DNA from 2 places in the Methylobacterium sp. CM6257 genome. Region 2 is predicted to be linked to the other one. Evidence: riboswitches for the same ligand, from Rfam matches in the RefSeq annotation. Region 2 holds a riboswitch; the other holds the start of a gene.
The links. A riboswitch is a leader RNA that binds a small molecule or an ion and turns the genes downstream of it on or off. The one in region 2 is predicted to bind cobalamin.

Region 1 (9,992 bases), 2.7 Mb from region 2:
AAGCGCTGGGCCGTGGCCTCGGTGCAGCTGCGGAGGCACGTGCTGGTGCACGTCAACAAGAGCACCACCGTCGTCCTGCCGGACCGCGACGTGAGCCTCGGGATCGTGTCCGCCGACGAGCGCATCGTCTCGCGTGAGCGAATGACCCCGCAGGGCCCGAGCTTCGACGTGCAGAAGGTTCCAGCCTGAACGAAAAGGCGGCTGATGGGCGCGATCTTCGAGGCGGCTAGCAGCCCCCCTGGATCCGCATCCGGGCCGCCGCGACCGCGCGCAGGAGACGGGCGTCCCCGGCCGGCTTGGGCAGCGTGTCCAGAACGCCCGGGATGCCGGTCGGTGCGAGATGCGGCGTGGCGGTGAGGAACAGCACGCCGACTCCTTCCCGGGCGAGGCGGCGGCCGATATCAGGTCCGCTGCACCCGTCGCGCAGCGTCAGGTCCACCAGCGCGAGATGAGGCTGCTCCGCACGGGCCAGGTCTAGGGCCGCGGCAGCACGATCCGCGATGCCGACCACCGTGTGGGCCTCCCGTTCGAGCAGGCTGCGGAGCGCGTCGGCGTAGATCACGTTGTCGTCGACAATCAGGACGCGCAACGCGCCCCCCGCGCGATCGTGGTCCCAGCACGAGGCGGAGAGCCGGGCCGCCGCCCGCGACGCGAAGGCGCAGGGCGAGCGTGCCAGGCAGGTGCCGTCCAGATTGCGGATGACCCAGCGGTAGCATCCGGGTTCGACCGCGCTCGGAAGGACCAGGATGCGCCGGTCCCGGCTGTGGGGGCGCCGCATCGCCTCAGCACCCCGCAGCGGCACCTCTGCACATCACGGGCGACTCGACCACCAGGAATGTCATCTGGAACAGGACCAGCCCCGAATGGTCGGTGACCTCGATGCGCCAGTCCTCCCCCAGGGCGATCCGGTGCGCATCGTGCTTCAGGATGTCGCCGACGAGGCGTATCGCCTCCAGCCGGGCGGCCTGCCTGTCCGACAGCTCGGCGCCTTCCGTGTCCAGCTCCGAGTGGCCGTCATGGACGTGGAAGTGAAAGCGCGGCATCTACGCACCCCAGTGAGCACTAGGCGGGGGTGCGGCCAACCCTCACTCGCGGCCATGCCGAGGTTCGTCGCTGCGATTGCCGAGGTCGTACGCGAGGCTCGCCGCTTCGGCCATAAACCACATTAGAAATCACCGCCGCAGGGAGCCTCGACGCAGCGGGACCGTCCTCGCGAAAAGCGGGGCTCCTTCGGGAAGGAGCGCTGGAGGATCTTGCGGGGCCGCCCGGTTTGGCCGACTGCTCAGGCATGACCACTGTCCACGATTTCACTGTCCGATCGGCCGATGGGAGCCCGTACCCGCTCGCGCAGCATCGTGGCCGGGTGCTGCTCGTCGTCAACACGGCCTCACGCTGCGGCTTCACCCCACAATACGAAGGGCTGGAGGCGCTCTGGCGCCGCCATCGGGATGCGGGCCTCACGGTCCTGGGCTTCCCCTGCAACCAGTTCGGCGCGCAGGAACCGGGCGACGCCGACGAGATCGAGCGCTTCTGCTCCCTGCGGTACGCCGTCAGCTTCCCGGTGCTCGCCAAGATCGCCGTCAACGGGTCCGAAGCCGAGCCGCTGTTCGAGCATCTCACCCGGACCAAGCCCGGCCTGTTCGGCACGCGGGCGGTGAAGTGGAACTTCACCAAATTCCTCGTCGGCCGCGACGGTCGCGTCGTCGGACGGTTCGCGCCCGCGACCAAGCCCGCCGCCCTGGAGGCGAAGATCCGGTCCGCCCTGGCCGCGAAAGGATAGGCCCGGCGCCCCCGACCTCAGACGAAGCCGAGATCCGCCTCCGTCGGTGCACGGATGCTGCTGCGCGCATCCACGCGTTGGCGCACTCTCAGAACCGTCCGCAGAGGCGCAATCGGGAAGGGCCGAACGGCCTCGCGCAGGATGCCGGCGAGGAAGCGGATTTCCGCAATCTTCCGCAAGGTCAGGTCTGACGCACCGCCGATGAGAGCCCTGCACTCGAGGTCCGACACCGCATCGAACAGTGCGCAGCGGGACCATCCGTCTTCCGAAGATTGCTTACGCGCCATAAGCGCGGTCAGCTCATCTTCGAACCTACATTGAACGGCCTGATCGGTACGCATCGTCGACTCGAACACAGCGAGACGAGACCGTAATGCACTCTCCGCCCGGAGTCAGCCGGCCGCAGCGCCCTTACGCACCGAGTCCGGGATTGTTGCGCAAGTGCATCTGCGCAATCGACCCGCGCGCGCGCTTCTCGCTCAGCGCCGGGCACCGACGAGGTCGGCGGCCGCCTCGAATTCCGCGCGGCGGGCCTCGAGGCGCGCCTCGGCCTCGGCATCCCGGCCCCAGACCTCGGCCTGATAGGTCTCGTCGACATGGGCCGCCGCCCAGGCTTCGGCCGGCGTGAGACGCCCGCGGAGCACGGCCAGGGCGATCAGCAGGGAGCCGGTGAGCGACGTCAGCGTGTGCAGGCCCGCCAGATGGAACGGATCGGCCACCGCCGTCACCGCATCCGAGAGCGCCCGCACGGTGTCGGGCGGCTGCTCCACATGCATGACGCCCTCGCTGAGAATCACCCGGGCGCCGAGTTCATCCCGCGCCCAGTCGAGGATCGGATCCCAGGCCGCTCCCTGCGCCGCCACCAGCCGCTCCGGGTCTCCCGCCCGGTAGGCCAGGAGGTCCGTGCCGGCATAGGCGCAGAGGTCGGCCGCGACCGCTGCGTGCCGGGGTGCGACGCCGTCGATGGCCGTGTTCGCGAGGCGGGTCAGAGGCATCCCTGCCGGGTCAATCAGGGTGTCCTGGGCCGCCCATTCGGCCGCAACCTTCTCGGCCAGCGCCTGGCTGGGCAGGCGCAGCGGGTTGCGGCCCGGCGTGTTGGCCGGACGTCCATCGAGGGTCAGCCGGAACCCGTCCGCATCCTCTGAGAATCCGGACTCCGTGTAGAACCGCCGGGGGAGGGCAGGCTTGGCATGATCGCGGGCTGCCCGCACCGGATCGGGTCGCTCGTCACCGCCCGGTTCGCCGAGCCAGTCTGTCGTCTCATCGCTCATGGATGCGAGATAGGCGTTCTCGGGCTCGCGCGCGAGCCTTCCGGGGCGTCAGACCGCCGTCTCCACACCGTCGAGGAGCAGGCCCTCCAGCGCGCCTGCGCTCGGTACCACCGTCACGGCCCCGGCTCCGTAGAGGGCTTCGGGCGGATGGTAGCCCCAGGCGACCCCCACGGATGCAGCACCGGCGGACACCGCCATGGCGATGTCGAAGGTGGTGTCACCAACCATCACGGTCGCGTCGGGCTTGCAGCCCGCCTCGACCATGGCCTGCCGCAGCATGGTCGGATCGGGCTTGGACGGCGCGTCATCGGCGCTCTGGGTGGTGGCGAACCACTCCGCCCAACCATGATGCGCGATCAGGCGGTCGACGCCGCGCCGGGATTTTCCTGTGGCGAGGCCGAGCAGCACATCGTCGCGGGCGTGCAGCTTGGCCAACAGATCGGCCATCCCCGGGAACAGGGGTTCCTCGTAGGCGGGGTCGAGGCGCAGCCGGTTGTAAGCCTGCTTGTAGCTCTCCGAGAGTTCCACGATCGGGCCGTCCTCGCCCACGAGGCGCCGGAAGGCCTGCGGCAGCGAGAGCCCCACCACCGACAGGGCTTCCCGCCGTCCGGGGGCCGGCAGACCGTTCTCCGCGAAGGCGAGCCCCTGGGCCGCGACGATCAGATGCTGGCTGTCGACGAGCGTGCCGTCGACGTCGAACACGACGAGCTTCATCGTCCGCTGCGGGCCGGCGGTCGTCCGGGGAGCTGGTGCGTGGGAGCGCTGGGGTTCGGCACTGATTCCGGCCCGGCCGCGGACGGTTGCGCCGGCGGGACGCGGGTGCGCTCGTAGCCGAGGCGGCAGCGGATCAGGAAGCGCCGGCGCTTGCCGCCGCGCAGGCCGCGCTGATGCGAGGCGCGGTTGCAGGCGGCGTAGGAGCGCCGCCGGCGCTCGGCACGGGCGCTCCCGGTCGGGCGCGGAGCAGGCTGCGCGACCGCGGCCGGCTCAGCGGGCGACCCGGCCGGACGCGGCGCCTCAGCCGACGGAGGCGCGCTCGCCGGCGGGGCCGACTTGGCCTGCTCGCCCGGCGCGGCGCGTGCGACCGGCGCAGCGAGGCACAGGGCGGCGAGGCAGGCCAGCATCGCGAGCTTCATGCGTCAGGGTCTCGAACCGCCGGGAAACGGCCCCGCGGCGGATCGGCGGGGCGCGCCGCAGCATATGAGGCGGGGCATCCGGTTGCCAAGGTATGCGGCCCACGAGACACCCGGCTCATGAACCGTGCTCCGCCGGGCATGCTGCGGCGCGGCGTTCGCGCGCAGGCTCCCATCGGCTCAGCTCTCGGGCGCCTCGACGATCGGGTCGTAGCGGGCGGCATCGAAGCCCAGGAGGTTCCAGCTCTGGGCCATATGGGGCGGCAGCGGCGCGCTGACGTCCACGGGCTTGCCGGTCCGCGGGTGCGGGATGACAATCCGCCGCGCGAGCAGGTGCAGGCGATTCTGGATGCCACCCGGCAGCTCCCAGTTCTCCACCGAGAAGTATTTCGGGTCGCCGACGATCGGGTGGCCGATATGGGCCGCATGGGCGCGCAGCTGGTGCGTGCGGCCGGTCACCGGCTTGAACGACAGCCAGGACAGCTTCTGGGCGGCCTGATCGACCATCGCGTAGTAGGTCAGCGCGTGGCTCGCGCCCTCGTCGCCGTGCTTGGCCACGCGCATGCGCGCGTCGGCATCGGTGGGCTCCTCCTTGGCGAGATAGGTCGAGACGCGGCCCTGGCGCACCCGCGGCACGCCCGCCGTGAGCGCCCAGTAGATCTTGCGCGCCGCCCGAGAGCGGAAGCTCTTGGCGAGTGTCGCGGCAGCGAGCCGGGTCTTGGCGACGATGAGGCAGCCCGCCGTGTCCTTGTCGAGCCGGTGGACGAGGCGGGGCTTCTGCCCGTCCGGGCCGGTGAGCGCCGCGAGCAGCCCGTCGACGTGCCGGACCGTCCCCGACCCGCCCTGGACCGCAAGGCCGAAGGGCTTGTTGAGGATCATCATGTCCGCGTCCTCGTAGAGGATCAGCGAGCGCAGGAATTCGGCATCGTCCTGCTCGCGCGCGGCGTTGCGCGGCCGTTCGGAGGGCTGGTCGAGGCGCAGCGGCGGCACGCGCACGCTCATGCCCGGCTCCAGCCGGTCGTTGGGCTTGGCGCGCTTGCCGTCGACCCGCAGTTCGCCCTTACGGACGATGCTCTGCACCCGGGTGAAGGGCAGGAGCGGGAAGCGGGCGGTGAGGAACCGGTCGATCCGCATGCCGGCCTCATCCGGCTCGACCGTCAGGGTCTGCACGCCGGAGGCGAGGGTCGCGGAGGCCGCGGCGCGCTGCTCGCGCCGGGTCGGGCCCGGGGCGGGCGCCACCGGCCGCGTCGCCGCGGGCCTCGACCCGGGCTTGGCCCCCGGTGCGCCGCGTCCGGCGGGCGCCGCGCGGCGGGCCTGCGTCCCTTCCGCGGCCGCACGGGCCTTCGGCGCCCGGGCCGGCACGGCGGGCGCCTGCGCGCCCCAGGGGTCGCGCGCGCCGGCATCGTCGCCGCGGTTGCGGGCGGCGCGCTCGGCGGCGTCGCGGGCGCTGGTGCGCGGGCCGGTGCTGGCGCGTCCCTCGGCGTGGAACTTGCCGGCTTGGTGCTTGCCGGCCTGAGGCTTGCGCCCCTTCGGGCCGCCGCTTCTGGGAGGTCGTGTCGTCATGATTCCGCCGGGACCCGTCCCCGATTCGAACGGAGCGTCCGGGCGTAGGGGCCGCGGCGTCGCGGATGTCCGGACCGATGGGGTTGCCCGGCTGTAGCATCGCCCGCGCGCAGCGGCAAAGGCACGTGCCCCGCAGGCGTCCGGCGCTCCGACAGCGGGACAGCCGGCTGGCGGCGGTTGACGCGGGTCCCAGATACGGCCAAGCCTGTCGGCGACGGTTCCCCTCGGGGATCAAAAGGGAACGCGGTGAGGGGCTCGCCCCGAGGCCGCGGCTGTCCCCGCAACTGTAAGCGGCGAGCCCTTCACCACCACGTCACTGGGTCGAGGACCCGGGAAGACGGTGCGAGGGCGGCGACCCGCGAGCCAGGAGACCTGCCGTCAGCCGTGGTCACACGCGAAACGCGCTGGGCGGGGTTGTCCTGGCGGGTGTCGAGACGCCCGTGCGCCAGCGCGGTCGGCGAGGCCTCGTTCGCGGTGACGTGCCACAGCAAGCGCGCCCGCGACACCGCTCCCGATGCCCGTCCTCACCGTATCGATCGCCTCCGCAGCCACGACGCGTATCCATGCGCCTGCGGCCGACGAGCCTTCGACGCGCCTCAGCAATTGTAATGTTATTACACTGCTTGTAGGACGAGTCGGCCGGCCTGCGCCGCGCATGGACCTCCTCTGCCATGTCACCATCGACCATCCGCCCACAATCCGGCGGACCCGCGCCGCTCTGCGGCGTGCTCCTCGCACTCCTCGGGAGTCCGGCCGCCGCGCAGGAAGCCGTCACACTGGATCAGCTCTCGGTTGAGGGAGAGGGGGGCGATCCGAACCGCGCCATCCCGAGCGGCCTCAACCTGCGCACCCGCGATCGCACAGCGAGCCGGATCGGCCTGACGCCCCTGGAGACGCCGGCGAGCCTCGACATCGTGTCGGGCGAGACCGCCCGGCTGCGCGGCCAGGACACGATCGCCGAGGCCGTGACGCAGGACGCCACCGGCATCGCCACGATCGCGGCGCCCGGCAACGGCAACGGCGCGTTCACGTCCCGCGGCTTCGCCGGCCCGAACTCGATCCAGCAGCTCTACGACGGCACGCGCTTCTACGTGGGCGCCAACACCGTCACCTTCCCGTTCGACACCTGGAACGTCGAGCGGATCGAGGTGCTGCGCGGGCCCTCTTCGGTGCTCTACGGCGACGGTGCCATCGGCGGCGTCATCAATGTGATCCCGAAGAAGCCAGTCTTCGTGCCGATCAACGCCGCGCGCGCCGTGGTGGGCACCGACGGCGTCGCGCGGCTCGCCCTCGATTCCGGCGGCGCGCTCGGCCAGGCGGAGTTCGGCGACACCCTCGCGTACCGCCTCAACGTCAGCGGCAACCGCGCCGACGGCTGGATCCGGCCGGAGGGCGATTTCCGCAACCTCGCGGTCTCGGCCGCCTTGCTGTTCCAGCCGAGCCCGGATCTCGCCGTCACGCTCAGCCACGACCTCGGCTACCAGGAGCCGGCCCGCTACTGGGGCACGCCGCTGGTCGAGGGGCGGATCCCGGACCTGATCCGGTTCAACAACTACAACGTCCGCGACGCGAAGATCACCTGGGCCGACAACTGGACCCAGCTCAAGGCCGAATGGTCACCCTCCGCCGACATCACTTTGCGCAACACCGCCTACCGGCTGACCAGCCGGCGCCACTGGCTCGACGTCGAGCAGTATTCCTACAACCGCGGCACCGGGCTGGTGGACCGGGGCGACTACCTCGAGATCTATCACAGCCAGGAGCAGGTCGGGGACCGGCTCGACGCGACGGTCCGGGGCGATCTCTTCGGGTTCGCCAACCAGTTCGTGGCCGGGTTCGACGTCAACCACATCGACTTCCGGCACACCAACAACTTCTACTTCGACCAGACCACCAGCGTGCCGCTCGTCGGCTACGATCCGGGGTCCTTCCCGCAGACCGGGCGGGCGCGCCCGGCCTACGCCACCCAGACGAGCCAGGCCTCGGTCTTCGCCGAGGACCGGGTGATCCTGACGGACAGGCTGTCGTTTCTCACGGGCGTGCGCCTCGACGTGCCGACGCTCCACCGGGAGGACCTGCAGACCGGATCGCGCTTCGAGAAGACCTACCGGGCGCTCGGCTATCGGTTCGGCCTCGTCTACAACCCGACGCCGGACAGCGCGCTCTACGCTCAGTACAGCTTCGCCACCGACCCGGTGAACAGCCTGATCACGCTGTCGCAGTCGCTGGCGGGATTCCAGCTCGCCACCGGCACGCAGGTCGAGGTCGGCGCCAAGGGACTGGCCTTCGACGGCGCCCTGGAATGGACCATCGCGGGCTACCGCATCGTCAAGGACAACCTGATCTCGGCCGTGCCGGGCCAGCCGACCCGCTCGACGCAGGTCGGACAGCAATCGTCGCAGGGATTCGAGCTGGCGCTGGGCTGGCATTTCGCCCCGGGCTGGCGCCTGGACGGCAACCTCGCGCTCCTGCACGCGCAGTACGACAAATTCGATCAGACGGTGAACGGCGCCACGGTCTCGTATGCCGGCAACCAGCCGATCGACGTGCCCGAGCGCGTGGCCAATCTCTGGCTGACCTGGGAGTTCGCGCGCGACTGGACCGCGCGGGTCGGGCTCCAGAACGTCGGCCAGGTCTACAGCGACTTCGGCAACACGGCGCGGCGTCCGGCCTACACTCTGGTCAACCTCGTGCTCGACCATCAGGTCACGGCGGAGTCCCGGCTCTCGCTGCGGGTCTACAACCTGTTCGACAAGGTCTACGCGATCAGCGGCAACGCCGTGAACGGGGTCGGCACCAACTGGCTGCTCGGGCGCCCGCGCTCGGTCGAGGTCGCATACACGGTGACGTGGTGAGGTCGGCGCGTCGGCTCGGCAAGACCGGCCGGCGCTGGCTGCTCCTGTTCCACCGCTGGTCCGGCATCGCCGCGGGGCTGTTCTTCGCCCTGTGGATCGGCTCCGGCCTGGTGATGCTCTACGTGCCGTTCCCGGCGCTCACCGACGCCGAGCGCCTCGCACGCCTCAGCCCGATCGCCTGGGAGCAGGTCACGGTCTCGCCGGATCGGGCCCTGGCGGCAGGCGGGCTGCCCGAAACGCCGGCCGGCTTCGGGCTGGAGATGCGCGGCGGCGAGCCGGTCTACCGCATCGCCGGCCGCGACGGGACGCGGGTGACCGTCTCGGCGCGGACCGGCGCGCGACTCGCTCCGGTGGGTCCGGCGGAGGCGCTGCGCCTCGCGGCCGGGGATCGGCCAGGAGCGCGCGTGAAGCCGCTGGAGCGGGACCAGTGGACGGTCACGGCCCGCTACGATCCGCTTCGTCCCTTCCTTAAGGTCGTCCTCGGCGACCCGGCCGGAACAGAACTCTACGTCTCGCGGGTCACCGGAGAGATCGCTCTCGACACGACGCGGTTCGAGCGGGCCTGGAACTGGCTCGGTTCGGTGCCGCACTGGATCTATCTGACGCCTTTGCGCGCCCGGGCCGAGCTGTGGCGGAGCGTCCTGCTCTGGCTGTCGGGCTTCGCCGCCCTGGGCGCGATGAGCGGCCTCGCGATCGGCATCTGGCGCCTGCGCCTCCGGCGCCGCTACGCGCACGGGGCGGTGACGCCCTATCGCGGGCTCGCCCGCTGGCACCACCTGTTCGGCCTCGCGGGCGGACTCGGGTTGTGCAGCTTCATCCTCAGCGGCTGGATCTCGATGAACCCGAACCGCTGGTTTGCGTCCAACGCCGCGCCCGCCGACCTCCGCGCCGCCTATGCCGGAACGCCCCCGGCCCTCGGGCTCGACGCCGGAGCCCTGCGGGGCTTCGCCGAGCCCGGGACCCGGGCGCTGCGTTTCGCCGCTATCGGCGGCGCTTGGTGGATCGTCGCCGACGCCCCGGCCGGTGCGCGGACCCGCCGCGCGGCGGACGGGGTCGCGCTGGACGCCGACACCGTCGCGAAGGCCGCCGGCCGAGCCGTGCCCGGGGGCACCCAGCGCGCCGTGGAGCAGCTGACGGCCTTCGACACCTATTGGTATCCGCACGGAACCGATCCACGCCCGCTGCCGGTCCTGCGCCTGCGCTTCGACGATCCGGCCGGCACCTGGCTCCACGTCGACCCTCGGGACGGAACCGTCCTCCAGCGCCTGGACCGGTCAGGCCGGATCAACCGCTGGCTGTTCGATGCCGCGCACCGCCTCGACCTGCCGGGGCTGACCGGCAGACGCCCCCTGCACGACGCGGCCCAATGGGTGCTGAACTTCCTGGCGGCGGG
Region 2 (9,992 bases):
CGGATTTCCGGTCGGCATCGCGTCCACGATCGGGTTGGAGGAAGAGGGCGACTGTCCCGCCCGCCTTCCCGGCAGGGCAGGGGGGCGTCTCGCGGCAGCTTTCAACCCTCCGAAACCGGAATGCGCCGTCGATGCAGGCGCTGTCGGATTCCGGCGCCCCCCAGGCCGCGTCCAGGGCTGCACGGATCTCTTCGGGAAGCTCTCCGAGCCAGGCGACGTAGTCCGCCAGCGGCACGCGAAATCCCGGTTCGCCCTCGGTCAGGAGACGCATCAGCTCCGCCGAGTCCGGCAGGGTCTCGATCGCGTAGCCGGAACCGGCGAGGTCGGCGCCGATCGCGCGGGCGCTCTCGGGCGTGTCGAGGCCGACCGCGAAACCGGCCCGGCCGCCCCGCGCCGGATAGTCGGACAGGACCACGGCGATCCGCCGGTCGGAGCGGGGCAGGGCGGCGAGACGCAGCCAGCCGGCGGCCCGCTCCGCCAGGGCTGCGATCCCGGGCGCATAGGGCACCGCCCAGCGCTCGGCGAAGCCCGCCACCTCCGGCGCCTCCTCCTTGAAGGAGATCGGGAAGCCCGAGAGCCGGCCGTCGAATTCCGGAAGCGCCACCTGCATGGCGAGGTCGGCCGCGCCCAGGCCCCGGGCCGAGGCCTCCCAGGCCGTGCGCGGCGCGCCGACGGTGAAGGCCTGGAGCACCGGGCGATCGACGCCGTCGAGAACGAAGTCGATCCCGTCCTCGCGGGCCGAGAAGGCGGTGGCGGCGATCACGAGATCTGGCCTGCGCTGCCGCACGGCCCCGGCGACCGCGGCGGCGGCCTCCGGTTCCTTCAGGCTCGACACGGCCATCGGCAGAACCCCGATCCCGCGGCTGCGCAGGGCCGCAATCAGGGCGACGAACGGCGCCGTGTCGCCGCTGAGCACGGCGGACCGGTAGATCAGGAGCAGGACCAGCGGCTCCGTCCGCGTTCTCGATTCCGCGAGCGGGACCGCACTCCCGGCCGCCGCGACGGCCGTGTCGAGCGCGAGCACGCCGCAGCTCGGACACCAGGGAAAACCGCGCGGCAGCGGCTGGGGCGGTTCCACCCTGAAGTCGGCGCCGATCCGGGCGGCCAGCAGCCGCAGCATCTGCCGCAGATTCTCCGGGCCGCCGGCGCGGAAATAGGCGTCGAGGCGCTCGGCGAGGTCGGGGTCGGTCGAGTAGGCCGCGAGCCGTGGGTCGGGCCGGTCGTCGCCCGGCAGCACCACCAGCACGATTCCGTGCGCCCGGGCGGCCTCCGCGCAGCGCTCGACCCCGTAGCGCCAGTAATCGAGCCCGCCGAGGCAGCGGATCACCACGAGCTTCGCCCGCGCCACCACGCGCTCGACATAGAGGTCTACCGAGAGCGGATGCCGGAGCTTCGCGAGCTTGGCGAGCCGCAGGCTCGGGAGGCCCGGCTCCGCGGCCTGCGCCTGCCCGATGCCGGCGAGATCGCTGTCCGTGAACGAGAGCACGACGAGGTCGCCGGGATCCTGCCCGAGATCCACGGCCGCCTCGCCCTCGTCGAGGGAGACGGCATCGATGCGCACCAGATGCATCGCGGCGATCCTCAGACCGTGGGCCGGCGCGCGGTCGAGCCGCCGCCGGCCGAGAGGACGCGCGCGGCCGCCTTCATCCCGCGAGGGCCGCGGCGACCGCGCGCTGATCGAAACCCTTCAGGCCGATCACCACGAGCTTGCCGTCGCGGCTCTCGCCCGTCCGCCAGGGTCGGTCGAAATGGTGGGTCACGCGCCGGCCGACACCCTGCACCACGAGGCGCATCGGCTTGCCTTCGACCTCGGCGAAGCCCTTGATGCGCAGGACACCCTCGGCCTCGGCCGCCTTCTCGACGCGGGCAGCGAGATCGCCGGCCGTCGCGGCCGGGCGGACCGGCAGCGCAACGGTCTCGAAGTCATCGTGGTCGTGATCCTCACCCTCGCCGTGGTGCGAGGGGCGGGAGGCGAGGTCGTCCTCAGCGGCGGCGCCGAGACCCAGCAAAACGAGCGGGTCGATGGCACCGTTCTCGGTCTCCACCACCTTCACGGCCCGGGGCAGATGGTCTTCCACCTCGGCGCGGACCCGGGCGCGGGTCGCGGCGTCGATCAGGTCGGCCTTGTTGAGCACCACGAGATCGGCGCAGAGCAGCTGGTCCTCGAACACCTCTTCCAGCGGGTTGTCGTGATCGACCGACTGGTCCGCTGCCCGCTGCGCTGCCAGCGCCTCCGGATCCTCCGCGAAGGCGCCCGTGGCTACCGCCGGCCCGTCGACCACCGCGACCACGCCGTCCACGGTCACCCGGGAGCGGATCGCCGGCCACTGGAACGCCTGAACCAGGGGCTTGGGCAGGGCGAGGCCGGAGGTCTCGATCAGGATGTGCTCCGGCGGCTCGGCGCGGCCGAGCAGGGTCTCCAGCGCCGGCACGAAATCGTCCGCCACCGTGCAGCAGATGCAGCCGTTTGGCAGCTCGACGATCGCCTCCTCGGTGCAGCCCTCGATACCGCAGGCGGCCAGGAACGACTTGTCGAAGCCGACATCGCCGAACTCGTTCACCAGGATGGCGAGGCGGCGACCCTTGGCGTTCTCCACCACGTGCCGGACCAGCGTCGTCTTGCCGGCCCCGAGGAAGCCGGTGACGATGGTGCAGGGGATCTTGTTCACGAGGGTCATTCCGCGGCCTCCAGGGTGCCGGCGGGGAGCGGGCGGGGTTCGGGAAAAGGGGGAATCCGCGCGATCACGCCGGTGCGGAATGCGGCCGGGCGCTCGCGCCAGGGCACGACGCCGTCGGGCGTCACTGCATAGGCCGCAAGCCCGCTCAGGATGGTCTCGGCCGAGGCGGCCGGATCCATGTCGCCGTACACGTAGGTCCAGCGGTCCGGGGACGCGACCGCCACGGTGCAGGGTCGCTTGCACACGGACAGGCATTCCACCGGCTCGATCCGCAGCCCGGGCGCGTCCGCGCTCCGGGCCCGCAGCGCGTCGAGGAGCCGCGCTCCGGCGCGAGGCCCGTCGGGGTCGTCGCCCGCGCGCCGGCAGGTGGTGCAGACGTAGAGGACGGTTTCAGGCACGGGCCGGCCCTCGGGACGTCTCGCGCGCAAAGGCCTGCCACGCCCAGCCGAATCCCTGTCCGATCAGCATCCAGAACACGAAACTGATCGCCAGCGAGCGGGCCGCGAACTGTGCGGCGAGCGCGGCCGGAAGTTCGGAGGCCCCCGCTGGCGCCTGTGGCGCTCCGGCCAAGTGCGGCGCGATGATCAGGATGAGGCCGCCCAGTATGGCGATCAGCGAGCGGCGGATTCCGATCAGGTAGAGCCCCATCCCGGTTGCCGCTGCGGTCACGACCCACCACGCCTGACGGGCCGCCAGCGGCGCGGCCTCGCTGCCGGGCAATTGCGGCGGGAGGCCGAGGCCCGGTGCCAGAGCGACGCTGGCAAAACCCGCCACCGCGAAGGCGAGCCCGAGCTGCGGGGTCGGATCGCGCCCGCAGGCGAGCATCACGGCGCCGAGCAGCAGTGCATAGCCGACGCCGCCCACCAGGGTCGCCAAGGCCGTGAAGGCCATCCGCGGCAGACCCTCGCCCGGTTGCCATTCCGGTGCAGCCTCGGGCGCGGCGTGATCGTGTCCGGCATGGGCCAGGACGATCGGCAGCCTCTGCTCAGCCTGATGCGTCGGTTCCTGATGCTCGTAGCGCTCGGCGGCCAGGATCAGCGGGGAGGTGAGCGTCAGCTCGAGGCCTGTCACGACCGCAGCCGCGAGGAAGCCGGCGGCCAGCGCCGCCGACAAAAGCCGGATGATCATCCCTGAGTCGAGGGCGTCAGTGACAGGGGAAGTTCTGGGTGTGGCGGAAGTCGTGCGCCGCGTTGTGCAGCGCGATCGCCGGCGAGAAGCCCGCCATGAACAGCAGGCCGAGGCCCAGGAAGGCTGCGAGCGCGACTGCGAGGGGGCGCTCGGCGGAACGGGTGCCGGCGGCGACGAGGGCGAGGGTCGAGGTGGTCATCAACGTGTCTCCAGCCGCCCCACCGGCGGCATTGCGGGATTCTGTCGTGACGGCAGGTCTCCTGGCTCGCGGCTCGGCGCGCCTGCCGCCTTCCCGGAACGCTCCGGTGGCCGTCTGGCAGGCGCTTGCCGCTCACAGTTGCGGGGGCAGCCGCGGATTCGAGGCTTGCGCCCCTCACCGCATTCCCTTTTCACCCCGTGGCCGGGGCACCGTCACGCGGCCGTTGTAGACGCATGCCGGCTTGCGCACAACGGAGAGCCTGCAGGGATTTCACGGCCGGCTGGAGGCCTTCTTCGAGGCTTGCGCACTGCGCAAGCACCTCGGGATGAGGGGTTTGGTTGGACAGCTCCTGTAAGACGTACTCCGCAACATTGCACGTCGAGAGACCTGCTCCCGCCCTTATCCCGCCGGTGCCCTCAGGGTGTCTCCTTGAGATGCTCGGCCGGCGCCCCGGCTGCCGGTGCGGGGCCGGCGTCGCGCGCCTTCAGGGCCTCCGTGAACAGCCGCTCGACATCCGTCCTGAACGCCGCCCGGGAATCCGGCCGCGTATAGAACATGTGGCCACCCGGATAGACCGCGAGGTTTAGGCGATTCGCCCCATAGGCGGGGACCTGCGCCAGCAGGAGCTTCGAGGCGTAGTAGGGCGTCACGAGGTCGGTGAAGCCGTGCGCCACCATGACCCGCAGGCGCCCGTCCAGAGCCAGCACGTTCTTGAGGTTCGAGAGTGATTCGGGTGCCTGACGGCCCGAGCCCCAGCTCCAGCCGCGGTTCACCGCGCTGTTCAGCAGCTCGTAGCGCATATTGGGCACCGGCCACTTCAGTGTGCGCGCGTAGAGGTCGATCATCGCGCTGGTCAGGGGTGCCTGAAGCGCCGTCAGCTGGGGATCGTCGAAGCTCGACTGTGCGGCATCCGGGTTCGGATCCCAGCCGGTGATGCCGGTGTCGTAGGCGCTGGTGACGCGGCCTTCCGAACGGTCGATCTCGCGCTGGACGCTGCGGGTAGAAAGGCGCGCGGCCTGGGCGCGCACGAGGGCGACATCGAGCCCGACGAGGGGTGCCACCTTCTCGGTCATCCGCGCCACCGCCGCCGCGTCGCCCGGTCCCTTGAGCAGATCCGCCAGATAGGCACCGGACGCGTAAGCCTCGGCATCCCCCAGCAGCGCCGGCGTCGGCACGGTGCCTGCCCGTTCCAGCGCGCTCGCCGCAAGCGAGGGCAGCTTCAGCACGTACCCCCACGGATTGGTGCGCGGCGTCTCAAGCCAGCCGAAATCCAGTACCGGCGAGAGCAGCACCATCCCGGAGAGGCCGACGCCGATCTCCTGCTGCAGCTTCTCGGCGATCAGGGGCCCGCGGAATCCGCCATAGCTCTCGCCGACGTAGAATTTCGGGCTCGCCATCCGGTCGTTGACCCGGAGGTAGCGAGCGATGGCCGCCGCCAGCGTCGACGCGTCGGTATCGATATTCCAGTACGTCTTGCCGTTTCCGTCCGCCGCGCGGCTGTAGCCCGTGCCCACCGGATCGATGAAGACGAGGTCGGTGAAGTGGAGCCAGGTACCGTCATTGGGCGTGAGCGCCACCGGCTGCGACGGGCTGATGCTGTCCCCACCGACGGGCAGCCGCCAGGGGCCGATGGCCCCGATGTTCAGATAGGCCGAAGACGCGCCGGGGCCGCCGTTCACCGCAAAGGTGACGGGGCGCTCACGGCCGGCCTCGGGTGCCACCGTGTAGGCCACGTAGGCGATCTCGGCCTGCAGCTTCCCGGCCTCGTCCACCAAGGGGAGGGCGCCGGCCGTGGCGGTGAAGTCGAGGGTCTTGCCGCTCGGGAACGTCAGACTGTGCCGCGTCGTGGAGTCGGGCGGCAGCTTTCGGCCCTCCGGGCCACGCGGCGCCTGCCGGGCTTCCGAGTCGGCATTGCCGTGCGGCGCGTCCTGCGCACTGACGGGCACGGACCCTCCCAGCAGGAGGGTTGCCGCGAGGGCCACACGTGCGAGACGTTTGCTGAGGGCCACGGTCAAGCCTTCTTGTTCCACCGACCTGAATCGTCCTGCTGCCAGTAGGCCAAGGCGTGACCCGCCTCCTTGGCTTGGCGCCACTGCTCGCGCGCGCGGAGCAGGGCGTCCTGATCGGTCCCGTCGAACAGAATGCAGATCCGCTCGTACTGGCCGGCATCCGGAGGCAGGTCTGCTCCCTCGACCAGGAAGCGGATCGAGGCCGCATTGGGGTTCACGTCCCGGAGCGTCAGAACCACGGGCTGGCTCGCCGCATCGGGCTCACGGTCGGTGCCGTGCGGTAGGAAGCTGTCGTCGGTATAGGTCCAGAGGTGATCGTCGAGCGCCTGTAGCCGCTCCTCGGTGGCGGCCTGGATCGCGGCCTGCCAGCCCCGGTCGAGGGAGCGCTCGACGAGGTTCGGCAGCACCTTCTCCAGGGGCTGACGCTGCATGTGGTAGAAGAGGATCTCGGTCACGGCACCGGGAATATAGGGTCCCGGACCGCGACGCGAGGAGCGGCGCGCCGCCGCGGCTCAGACCACGCCCTCAGACCAGCCGGCTCTGCTCGATCGCCGCGCCGACGAATCCCTTGAACAGCGGATGCGGCTCGAAGGGGCGCGACTTCAGTTCCGGATGGAACTGCACGCCGATGAACCACGGGTGCCCGACATGCTCGACCGTCTCGGGCAAGAGCCCGTCCGGCGAGACACCGGAGAAGCGCAGGCCCTTGGCCTCCAGCCGCTCGCGATAGGCCATGTTGACCTCGTAGCGGTGGCGGTGGCGCTCGGAGATCCGGTCGGATCCGTAGATCTTGGCGATCTTCGACTCGGGGTCGAGCTTCGCCTCGTAGGCGCCGAGTCGCATGGTGCCGCCGAGGTCGCCCGCCACCGCGCGCCGCTCCAGCTCGTTGCCTCGCAGCCATTCCGTCAGCAGGCCGACAACGGGCTCGGACGTGTCACCAAACTCCGTCGAGTTGGCCTCCGGCATGCCGGCAAGGGAGCGGGCGGCCTCGATGACCGCCATCTGCATACCGAAGCAGATGCCGAGATAGGGGATGCGCTTCTCGCGGGCGTAGCGGGCCGCGCGGATCTTGCCCTCGGCGCCGCGCTGACCGAACCCACCCGGCACCAGGATGCCGTTGAGACCCTCGAGGAACGGCGCCGGGTCCTCGCGCTCAAACACCTCCGCCTCGATCCATTCGAGATTGACCTTCACCCGGTGGCTGATGCCGCCATGGGTCAGGGCCTCGATCAGCGATTTGTAGGCGTCCTTCAGCCCCGTGTACTTGCCCACGATGGCGATGGAGACCTCGCCCTCGGGGTTGCGCACCCGCTCGGCGATCGTCTGCCAGCGCCCGAGATCCGGCTCCTCGCCATGCTCCAGACCGAAATGGCCGAGCACCTCCCGATCGAGGCCGGCGGTTCGGTAGGAGAGGGGCACCTCGTAGATCGAGGCGACGTCGAGGGCCTCGATCACGGCGCTCTCACGCACGTTGCAGAACAGCGCCAGCTTGCGACGCTCCTCGACGGGGATCGGCCGGTCGCAGCGGCACAGCAGGATGTCGGGCTGGATGCCGATGGAGCGCAGCTCCTTCACGGAGTGCTGCGTCGGCTTGGTCTTCAGCTCGCCCGCGGACGGAATGTAGGGCAGCAGCGTCAGGTGCACGTAGCAGCAGGTGCCGCGGGGCAGCTCCTGGCCGAGCTGGCGGATCGCCTCGAAGAAGGGCAGCCCCTCGATGTCGCCCACCGTGCCGCCGATCTCGACGAGCACGAAGTCGAACGACTCGTTGCCCTCGAGGACGAAGTCCTTGATCGCGTTGGTGACGTGCGGGATCACCTGGATGGTGGCGCCGAGGTAGTCGCCCCGACGCTCCTTGGCGATGATGTCTTGGTAGATCCGGCCCGTCGTGATGTTGTCGGCGCGGCTCGCCGGAACGCCGGTGAAGCGCTCGTAATGGCCGAGGTCGAGGTCCGTCTCGGCGCCGTCGTCCGTGACGAAGACCTCGCCGTGCTGGGTCGGGCTCATCGTGCCCGGGTCGACGTTGAGATAGGGGTCGAGCTTGCGCATCCGGACCCGGTAACCGCGGGCCTGAAGCACCGCCGCGAGAGCCGCCGAGGCGAGCCCCTTGCCGAGTGAGGAAACCACGCCGCCGGTGATGAAAACGTACCGCGTCATGGGCCTCGGTCCATAAAGAAGGTGCTGACGTTTGCCAAACGACGATTGCCCCGGCCCGTGTAGGGCCTGGGGATCGCGCGACGCATGGGAAGCGGAACGGCCGGGCGGCCGGTCCGTCGGGGATGGTAGAAGGCGCTGCGCCGTGGACGGCGCGCGCCGTCAGCGCGACTGCGGCGCGTCCGGAACCGCCGGCTGGGCCGGGACGGGCTGAGCCGGTGCGGTGGCAGGCGCCCGATCCTGCTGCTGGCGCAGCGTGTCGAGCAGGTTGTCGGCACCGGTCGGCTGCTTGGCCGGCTGACCGGAGGTCTGCGGTGCACCGGTGTCGAGGATCGATTTCGGCGCCTGCGACCGATGCGAGAGCACCGCGAGCAGCATGCTGGTGGCGAAGAACAGGGCCGCCAGGATCGCGGTGGCGCGCGTCAGGGCGTTGGCCTGGCCCCGGCCGGTCATGAAGCCGGCGACGCCGCCGCTGCCTCCGCCGCCGAGCCCGAGACCGCCCTCCGAGCGCTGGAGCAGCACGACGCCGATCAGCGCGAGCACGATGATGAGGTGGACGACGATCAGGACGGTCTGCATCGGTGTTCCGAAAACGTCTTCAGGTTCGCGCGTCGATCCCGGAAGGCCGATCCCGGGAATCGGCGAGGGCGCGCGGCGGCCGGTGCCCCGGGCAACGGCCGCAAATCTGCGCCGGCCATACACCACTCGTGGTCCGGCGCCAACTTTATGATCCGGTCTCGCCTGTTTGCCTCAGCCCTCGTACGGGCCGCCGGCCTGTGCTCTGTCTCGGATCGTGGGACGGCTCACCCAATCGGCCGTCCCGTTCGGGAAGGAAGCCATGCCGTTCTCACGCCGCGCAGCGCTGGCCGCTGCCCTCGCCACGCCCATCCTGCTGCGGATGGGACCCGGAACCGCCGCCAGTCCGGACGCCGCCGCCGTGGAGCAGGCGGTCGATGCGCTGACACAGGCCCTGCTTTCTGGGGACAGGCAGGCTCTGGATTCCCTGACCCTCGACGGTCTGAGCTACGGCCATTCCAGCGGGCTGGTCCAGGACAAGGCGGCCTTCATCGAGCCGCTCGCCACCAAGCGCGCGACCTTCCCGAGCATCACCCTGTCCGACCGGTCGGTCTCGATCGTGGGCGACGACGCCATCGCCCGCCACATCTTCACCGGCGAGACCACCTCGAACGGCAAGACGTCGCCGGTGCATATCGGCGTGATGCAGGTCTGGCACCGGGACGGCGGGCGCTGGCGGCTCCTTGCGCGTCAGGCGTTCAAGATCTGAGCGCTCACACGTAGGCGGCGCAGATCCCCAGGAAATCCTCGGCCACGAGGCTCGCGCCGCCGACCAGGGCGCCGTCGACATTGTCGACGGACAGAAGCTCGCGGGCGTTCCCGGGCTTCACCGAGCCGCCGTAGAGGATGCGGATCTTCTGCGCCTCGTCGCCCACGAGCTTGTCGAGCATCTCCCGAAGAGAGGCGTGGACCTCGGCGATGTCGCGCGGGGTCGGCGTGCGGCCGGAACCGATCGCCCAGACCGGCTCGTAGGCGATCACCGTGTCGGCGGCCGTGGCGCCCTTCGGCAGACCGATGGCGAGCTGGGCGCGGACGATGTCGAGGGCGCGGCCCTGCTCGCGCTCCTCGATAGTCTCACCGACACAGATGATGCCGCACAGGCCCGCGCGGCGGGCGCCCAGCGCCTTGGCGTGGACCCCGTCGTCGGTCTCGTGATGATAGGCGCGCCGCTCGGAATGGCCGACGATCACGTATTTCGCCCCGAGGTCGGCCAGCATCTCGGCCGAGATCGAGCCCGTGAAGGCGCCGTTC

Region 1: another riboswitch for cobalamin. It lies ahead of ACYCO6_RS11450 (TonB-dependent receptor); the one in region 2 lies ahead of ACYCO6_RS24355 (CbtB domain-containing protein).

What each region holds. Positions count from the first base shown of each region.
Region 1 is NZ_CM137735.1:2,309,670-2,319,661, forward strand. It holds gene ACYCO6_RS11405 (hypothetical protein) at 1-189, shown strand, start outside; gene ACYCO6_RS11410 (response regulator) at 227-778, opposite strand; gene ACYCO6_RS11415 (DUF6894 family protein) at 783-1,043, opposite strand; gene ACYCO6_RS11420 (glutathione peroxidase) at 1,289-1,780, shown strand; gene ACYCO6_RS11425 (hypothetical protein) at 1,798-2,121, opposite strand; gene ACYCO6_RS11430 (ATP12 family chaperone protein) at 2,260-3,051, opposite strand; gene ACYCO6_RS11435 (HAD-IA family hydrolase) at 3,100-3,765, opposite strand; gene ACYCO6_RS11440 (hypothetical protein) at 3,762-4,184, opposite strand; gene ACYCO6_RS11445 (RluA family pseudouridine synthase) at 4,362-5,744, opposite strand; cobalamin riboswitch at 5,943-6,138, shown strand; gene ACYCO6_RS11450 (TonB-dependent receptor) at 6,416-8,599, shown strand; gene ACYCO6_RS11455 (PepSY domain-containing protein) at 8,593-9,992, shown strand, end outside.
Region 2 is NZ_CM137735.1:5,010,145-5,020,136, reverse strand. It holds gene cobN (cobaltochelatase subunit CobN) at 1-1,570, opposite strand, end outside; gene cobW (cobalamin biosynthesis protein CobW) at 1,644-2,678, opposite strand; gene ACYCO6_RS24365 (DUF1636 domain-containing protein) at 2,675-3,076, opposite strand; gene ACYCO6_RS24360 (CbtA family protein) at 3,069-3,806, opposite strand; gene ACYCO6_RS24355 (CbtB domain-containing protein) at 3,823-4,005, opposite strand; cobalamin riboswitch at 4,040-4,234, opposite strand; gene ACYCO6_RS24350 (S10 family peptidase) at 4,422-6,014, opposite strand; gene ACYCO6_RS24345 (DNA polymerase III subunit chi) at 6,017-6,469, opposite strand; gene ACYCO6_RS24340 (CTP synthase) at 6,540-8,168, opposite strand; gene secG (preprotein translocase subunit SecG) at 8,328-8,744, opposite strand; gene ACYCO6_RS24330 (nuclear transport factor 2 family protein) at 9,004-9,450, shown strand; gene tpiA (triose-phosphate isomerase) at 9,455-9,992, opposite strand, start outside.